2 regions of the Tepidibacillus sp. HK-1 genome follow, and region 2 is predicted to be linked to the other one. Evidence: a T-box and tRNA genes for the amino acid it is inferred to sense, from the RefSeq annotation. Region 2 holds a T-box; the other holds one or more tRNA genes.
The links. The T-box of region 2 lies ahead of proS (proline--tRNA ligase). A T-box ahead of a tRNA ligase gene usually reads a tRNA of that ligase, here a tRNA-Pro.
Positions count from the first base shown of each region.

Region 1 (4,148 bases), on a different contig from region 2:
ATCATGACAACTGAACCAAAATTTGTACCAAACCAAGCGGTTGAAGTCCATGTGGATGAAGGATTAGACATCAACATTCGCCTAGTCGATTGTGTTGGTTATACTGTTGAAGGCGCTAAGGGATATGAGGACGAAAATGGTCCAAGAATGGTAAATACACCATGGTTCGAAGACCCAGTTCCTTTCCAAGAAGCAGCTGAAATTGGAACAAGAAAAGTAATCCAAGATCACTCCACATTAGGTGTAGTGATGACGACCGATGGTTCGATTACAGAAATTCCAAGGGAATCCTATGTATCCGCTGAGGAAAGAGTAGTTGAAGAATTAAAAGAGGTAGGCAAACCCTTTGTCATGGTGATCAATACCACTGAACCATATTCGGAACGGGTAGATTCCCTAAGAAATGAATTAGCAGAAAAATATGATATTCCTGTTCTTGCAATGAGTGTAGCCAATATGCAAGAGGAAGATATTGTTGGTGTATTACGTGAAGTCTTATTCGAATTCCCAGTGCATGAGGTCAATGTAAATCTACCTAGCTGGGTCATGGTTTTAAATAAAGAACATTGGCTCAGAAAGAACTTTGAAGAGTCTGTTCAAGAAACGGTCAAAGATATTCGTAGATTACGTGATGTGCGCGTTGTCGTAGACCAATTTAAAAACTATGAATTTATTGCTGATGCTATATTAGCTGACATGAATATGGGCCAAGGGGTAGCAGAAATTGATTTATTTGCTCCAGATGAGCTTTATGATCAAATTTTAATGGAGATCGTTGGAGTAGAAATCAAAGGAAAAGATCATTTACTCCAACTTATGGTTGAATTTACCCATGCGAAAAAAGAATATGACAAAGTGGCAGAAGCTTTAACCATGGTGCAACAAACAGGTTATGGTATCGCTAATCCTGTTATAGAAGATATGACTTTGGACGAACCAGAATTGATCAGACAGGGTTCAAGGTTTGGTGTGCGCTTAAAAGCAACTGCACCATCTATTCATATGATTAAAGTAGATGTTGAGTCCGAGTTTGCACCGATTATCGGAACAGAAAAACAAAGTGAAGAATTATTACGGTATTTAATGCAGGATTTTGAAGATGACCCATTAAAAATGTGGGAGTCCGATATCTTTGGTAGATCATTAGCAAGTATTGTTCGTGACGGGATCCAAGCGAAACTCTCCATGATGCCAGATAATGCGAGGTATAAATTAAAAGAAACATTAGAGAGAATTATAAATGAAGGGTCAGGAGGACTCATTGCTATTATTTTATAGCAAATAAATGGAATATAATACCAAAAAGCACTCATAGTAGTGCTTTTTTTATGTCTTTCTAAAGAAAATCCTTGAAATTACAGCGTTTGTATATTACTATATGCTTGTCTATAAAAATTTTGGAAAATCCTTGTTGAAACATGTATAAATTTCTAAGAAACGGTAACACAAGGATATAACAAGATTTTTACCTTGGGAGGAGGTGAATACATTGAATAAAACGGAATTAATCGCAAAAGTTGCTGAAATGACAGAGTTAACGAAAAAGGATGCTACCAAAGCTGTAGACGCTGTATTTGCTTCTATTTCTGATGCTCTTGCTACAAACGACAAAGTTCAAATCATTGGTTTTGGTAATTTTGAAGTTCGTGAGCGTGCTGCTCGTAAAGGGCGCAACCCACAAACTGGGGAAGAAATTGAAATTGCCGCTAGCAAGGTACCTGCTTTCAAACCAGGTAAAGCATTGAAGGATGCACTTAAGTAATAATGTGTTACATACAGTAAAGAAGAGTTACACTTGTGTAACTCTTCTTTTTTGCTTTTAATATTTAATTATGCTAACATTAATTTTGCTTTTGGAGTTAGAAGGAGGCAAGATAAATGGGCGTTAATCATAAACAAATAGAAGAAGCGGTTAAAGTTATTTTAAAGTCCATTGGTGAAGACCCTGAAAGAGAAGGGTTATTAGAAACACCAGCAAGAGTGGCACGTATGTACGAGGAGATTTTCGTTGGTTTAGAACAGGATCCCAAAGATTATTTTGATGTGATTTTTAGTGAAAAACACGAGGAAGTTGTATTAGTCAAAGATATCCCTTTTTATTCTACTTGTGAACATCATTTAGTTCCTTTTTTTGGTATTGCGCATGTAGCATATATACCAAGAGATGGAAGAGTGACTGGCTTAAGTAAATTGGCTAGAGCTGTTGAAGCTGTTGCCAAAAGACCTCAGTTACAAGAAAGAATGACTGATACGATTGCGGATGCGATCATGGAAAAATTAGAACCTTTTGGAGTTTTAGTCATGATAGAAGCAGAACATATGTGTATGACGATGCGAGGAGTAAAAAAGCCTGGCTCTAAAACCGTCACAATTACTGCTAGAGGAATTTATAAAGAAGATCCGCAATTACGAAATGAAATTCTACAATTAATTCGTTCATAATGACTTGAAGGAACTGATGAATAAAAATTGGGCTTGAAAAATATAATTAATTAGATATAATAAAATATGTTGCTATTTTAGTCGGGACGTGGCGCAGCTCGGTAGCGCGCACCCTTGGGGTGGGTGAGGTCGCAGGTTCAAATCCTGTCGTTCCGACCATTCTTTCCATATACATAACCACTTCTTCAATGGGAACATTGAATGGAGTGGTTTTACATTAAATATACATAGTCTGGATAAAAGTGGGGATCAAAATGAATAATCAAGACAATTCCTTTTTTGTGATTAAAGCGAAGGAAAATGGAGTGAATGTGATCGGGCTTACTCGCGGGCAAGATACCAAATTTCACCATCTTGAGAAATTAGATCGAGGAGAAGTCATGATTGCACAATTTACTGAACATACTTCTGCGGTCAAAGTGCGAGGGAAAGCAGAAATCTTTACCCCTTATGGCATCATTTCAACTGAGGATTAAAAAAATGATTTTTTCGAACAAGCTGGAATAGCCGGCTTGTTTTTTTTGTACAATGTATTGGAGGTGTATTTCAATGCATGCATATAAACATGTTTCCAAAGGAATGGTGGCAGCTTTAACATTATCTGTGATCATTGCATTTATGATTTCTTTAATCCCCAATGCCAAAATAGCTCAAATCAATTATGATTTACCAGTCTTTAAAATACAAAAAAACATGGTGCTTTCAAATGATAATCTTGTTGATTTTATTAGCTCAATTCCCCTTCACTTACCGATCAAAAAAGTAATCTGGGACCATAATACATTGTCCGTCGATCTTACATTAACTTCTGATGAAGTACTTGATACGGAAGTTGTTTATCTAGATTTATTTACATTGATTCAAAAAGGATTTGTTGAAAAAAATAATGTTAATGAAATATTCTTACGAGTGTTTCTAAAGGACTCAGAAAAAATATTTGTTGCAACTTCAGCAAAAAAAGAAGATATTATGAATAATCGAACAATGAAATTAGGATCATCAATGTCGAATAAAGATTTCTTAGACCAATATTTTGGTTTGAATTATGGAAATGCGATCCGATAGAGAAAAAGTGGTATTGATAATTCCTGTTACCTATCAGATAATTATGTTATACTTGTGTTCGGAAGTGAATTTATGTAGTTTAAAATCTGGGGGATATCAAATGACAATGACGCATAGTACTTTCCGTAGAGAAATAGAAGAAATTGTGGCTGAGATCAATCAACTTTCTCAAAATTTGTTTATTGAAAAATATGTAACATTACCTAAAATCTCTATTTTTCGTCTTGAATTACTAAATTTATTTTTCTATTTTGCCTCTGTTCCTCAATATAAACGGAGATCTTATTGTGTAACAACAGGGCTAGTCCAATTGGGACTTGATATACATGAAACAATCACGAATCAAAAGGAATATAATGACAAAGAAGTCAGAAGAAGACAACTTTCTATCTTGGCAGGCGATTACTACAGTAGCCAATATTATTCCTTACTTTCTAAAAATAATTTAATAGACGGGGTAAAAAAATTAGCAAAAGGAATTCGAAATATCAATATTGCAAAAATGAAATTATATACGCAAAATAATGGGGAAGGTTTCCAATCAATGACCCAACTAGTAGAATTGATAAAAGTAAAAGAGAGTGATCTATACATTCAATTTGTAGACGAACTAAATTCTTCAGAGCATAAGATTTTATGGA
Region 1 covers NZ_BDGM02000014.1:44,360-48,507, forward strand. The annotation lists gene spoIVA (stage IV sporulation protein A) at 1-1,278, shown strand, start outside; gene BEN26_RS08680 (HU family DNA-binding protein) at 1,490-1,762, shown strand; gene folE (GTP cyclohydrolase I FolE) at 1,879-2,442, shown strand; tRNA gene BEN26_RS08690 (tRNA-Pro) at 2,525-2,601, shown strand; gene mtrB (trp RNA-binding attenuation protein MtrB) at 2,697-2,918, shown strand; gene BEN26_RS08700 (hypothetical protein) at 2,992-3,507, shown strand; gene BEN26_RS08705 (heptaprenyl diphosphate synthase component 1) at 3,608-4,148, shown strand, end outside.
Region 1: it encodes a tRNA-Pro, which carries the amino acid that the T-box ahead of proS (proline--tRNA ligase) is inferred to sense. The anticodon was not compared.

Region 2 (4,148 bases):
TGACAGATATCAATGAACATCTGTATGAAGCAAAACTCATTTATAACACCCCTACTTTTAATAATACTGTCCGAACCTTTTGTTCAAACCCTTCCGGTCGTGTAGTAATTGAAAATCATAGTGGTGTGATGACTGTAAATGGCCATGCTTTTAAAGAAGATTACGAAAAGCAATTTAATACTAATTTAGCCTTGCTTGTTTCCCATCATTTTACAGAGCCATTCAACGAACCGATTCAATATGCCAAATATATTTCTCGTTTGGCCAATATGTTAAGTAATGGGAATGTGATTGTTCAGCGTTTCGGCGATCTTAAGAAAGGCAGACGCTCAACAGAAAAACGAATGAAAAAAGGATTTGTTGAACCAACCTTAAAAACAGCCATTCCAGGTGATTTAGCACTGGTTCTTCCTCATCGCACGGTAACGAGTCTCATTGAAATGATTGAAGCACTAGATAAAGTTTCCCCTGGTTTTGCTAGTGAGCATACACTTTTATATGGAGTTGAAGCAAAATTTTATTCAGCTCGACCAAAGCTAAAGAATACATTTGAAACAGAAATTAAAGGCTTGTATGTGGGTGGCGACGGAGCAGGTGTTACAAGAGGCCTTGCCCAAGCAAGCGCTTGTGGTGTCGTTGTGGCAAGGGATATATTAAAACAAAAATAAGCATCGTTCGTTAAGTCCACTTCTCTTTTGAAGTGGATTTTCCCTGTTGACAGAACACCCGTTAAGCTGTATAATTTTGGCATGCGAACATATATTCCCAATCGGTTTTACTTCCATTTTATCATCTTCTAGGGTACAATATAGTTATATAGCTAATTTTTTGATCGATTTTTGTTAAGAGTTGTACAAGCTTATTCAGTTACATTTTTGAAAAATACATGTTCGTAATAATCTTAAGATGGGGTGTTTACGAATGAACGAAGAAATTTTATTTCAAATCCTTAACGAATTAAAAGAAGTTAAGCAATCCATGGCCACTAAAGAAGAACTTGAATCTTTCAAACAAGCTACTAAGGTTGAATTTGAATCTTTCAGACTAACTACGAAAGACGAACTAAATGCAATCCGTCAATCTATGGCTACCAAAGACGAACTTGAGTCCATCAGACAATCCATGGCCACTAAAGACGAACTTGAGTCCATCAGACAATCTATGGCCACTAAAGACGAACTTGAGTCCATCAGACAATCTATGGCCACTAAAGACGAACTTGAGTCCATCAGACAATCCATGGCCACTAAAGACGAACTTGAGTCCATCAGACAATCTATGGCTACAAAGAAAGATCTTGAGAAAATGGCGACAAAAGAAGACTTTGATGCACTAAAACTTGCTATTTTAGAGCTATCCGCAAACGTTAATCATATCATGGAAAATATGACTACAAAAGAAGATCTTAAATACCTTGAAGCTAAACTAATTGAACATGATAAACAAATTTATAAATTTAAAGACTTTGTTTCATTACTTACTGCAAAATAACCTAAATAAACTAAAAACTATATTTTCTTGTATACTTGACTTTTTATTTTCAATCGTTATAATAAAATAACAATTAACCTAATAAATGCAATTCGATGAAGGAACTAGTATGTTTGTTTCGATTGCTATAGAGAGAAGAACCTTGGCTGCAAGTTCTTCCAATCTACAAACAGAACCCATTCCCGAGAAATCTGTGAGGAACTGATCGTTCCCCTTACGTTACAAGGGTTGAGTGAACACATATGATTTTTTCTATGTGTTAATAAAGGTGGTACCACGGAGTCTTTCGTCCTTTAGGATGAAATGGCTCCTTATTTTTTACCATTAAAAAAGGAGCGTTAGAAATGGAAGACAAAAAGTTTGTTAAAGAAATCCAGAGTAAAGAAGAAGATTATTCCCGCTGGTATTTAGATATTGTGAAAAAGGCAGATTTAATGGATTACGGTCCTGTCAAAGGAACAATGGTGATTAAGCCATATGGTTATGCCATTTGGGAAAATATGCAAAAGGAACTTGACTCTAGAATTAAAGAAACTGGACATGATAATGCCTATTTCCCACTCTTAATCCCTGAATCCTATTTACAAAAAGAAATGAGTCACGTTGAAGGTTTTGCGCCGGAGGTTGCATGGGTTACTCAAGGCGGAAATGAGCCTTTAGAGGAACGCCTTGTGGTTCGTCCAACCTCTGAAACCATTATCTGCTCGATGATGAGCCAATGGATTCAATCTTATCGTGATCTACCTATGAAATTAAACCAATGGGCTAACGTGATGCGCTGGGAGAAAAGTACGAAACCATTTTTACGTACATCTGAATTCTTATGGCAAGAAGGTCATACTGCTCATTCTACAAATGAAGAAGCAGAAGAAGAAGCGTTAACAATGTTAGAAGTATATCGATCTTTTGTTGAAGAAGTCCTTGCTATGCCTGTTATCGTTGGTAAGAAAACTGAAAATGAAAAGTTTGCTGGTGCTGATCATACTTATAGTATCGAGGCTTTAATGAGTGACGGTAAAGCATTACAAGCTGGTACTTCACATAATTTAGGCCAAAATTTCTCTAAAGTATTTGAGATTCAATTTTCCGACCAAAACAATACGTTACAATATGTTTACCAAACCTCATGGGGATCTTCGACTCGAATGATCGGTGGCCTGATTATGACCCATAGTGATGACCGTGGTCTTGCTTTACCTCCTCGTGTCGCACCTATTCAAGTGGTTATCGTACCAATCCTTCGTGGTGATAAAGAGGGAGTAAAAATAAAAGCTCAAGAAATAGCCCAACAATTAAAACAACAAGGTGTACGCGTAAAAGTAGACGACCGTGAAGAATATACACCTGGATGGAAATTCAATGAGTATGAAATGCGTGGCGTACCAATCCGAATCGAACTAGGCCCTAAAGATATTGAGAAAGGACAATTTGTTTTAGCAAGAAGGGACACTGGTGAAAAAGAGTTTCTTCCTCTTGCTAATATTGTTGAAACGATTAAAATTAAGTTAGATCAAATTCAAGAAGATATGTTTAATAAAGCAAAAGCATTTATGGAAACTCATACTTTTGAAGTAAATAGCATTGAGGAAATGAAAGAACAATTGCTAAAAGAAAAAGGCTTTATGCAAAGCTGGTGGTGTGAGGATATCGCTTGTTTAGATAAAATAAAAGAAGAAACCGGAGCAACGGCTCGTAATATCCCATTTAAACAAAGAGAAGGTAGCGGAAAATGTGTGTGCTGTGGAAAAGAAAGTACCACTACTGTTATGTTTGCCCGTGCTTATTAACATGAAAAGAACCTGACAAACGAATTGTCAGGTTCTTGTTTTTATATAGGATTTTCATCTATTTTAAAGAATATTTTTCTAGTATCTTTGAAAAAATAGTATCGTGCTTCAACTAAGAATGAAGGATGTGTTTTAAACTTGTCCTCCCAAAAACCAACTGGAATGACCGTTTTAGCCATTGGGTCCATTCCTCTTATTATGACATTAGGCAATTCTATGTTAATTCCCATATTACCGAAAATGAAATCAGAATTGGACTTATCCCAATTTCAAGTCAGCTTGACAATTACCGTTTTTTCTATAGCGGCAGCGATTACAATACCCATCTTAGGTTATCTATCTGACCGACTTTCTAGAAAAGCAATTATCTTACCGGCTTTATTTCTTTATGGATTGGGTGGATTTTTAGCTGGAGCTGCGGCAGCTTGGTTTACTAAGCCATTTTTTTGGATAGTAATGGGACGCGCTTTACAAGGCATTGGTGCAGCTGGAACGGCTCCAATTGCTATGGCATTAACAGGTGATTTGTTTAAAGGTGGGGCACAGAGCAAAGTACTTGGCCTTGTAGAAGCTTCCAATGGATTTGGAAAGGTTCTATCCCCTATTGTCGGTTCCTTATTAGCTTTAATTTCCTGGTATGCCGTTTTTTGGGCTTTCCCGGCATTTTGCTCTGTTTCTATTCTATTAACCTGGATTTTCATTAGAGAAAATCCCAAAAAACAACCTCCTCCTCCTTTAGGACAGTATGTAAAAGGATTATTTTCTGTCTTTAAACATGAAGGAAGATGGCTATTTGTTACCTACCTAGCAGGTGCTACAGGTCTTTTCACATTGTTTGGAATCCTTTTTTATTTATCGGACACTTTGGAA
Region 2 covers NZ_BDGM02000003.1:79,075-83,222, forward strand. The annotation lists gene BEN26_RS02155 (NAD(P)/FAD-dependent oxidoreductase) at 1-668, shown strand, start outside; gene BEN26_RS02160 (hypothetical protein) at 922-1,491, shown strand; T-box leader at 1,578-1,788, shown strand; gene proS (proline--tRNA ligase) at 1,836-3,278, shown strand; gene BEN26_RS02170 (MFS transporter) at 3,441-4,148, shown strand, end outside.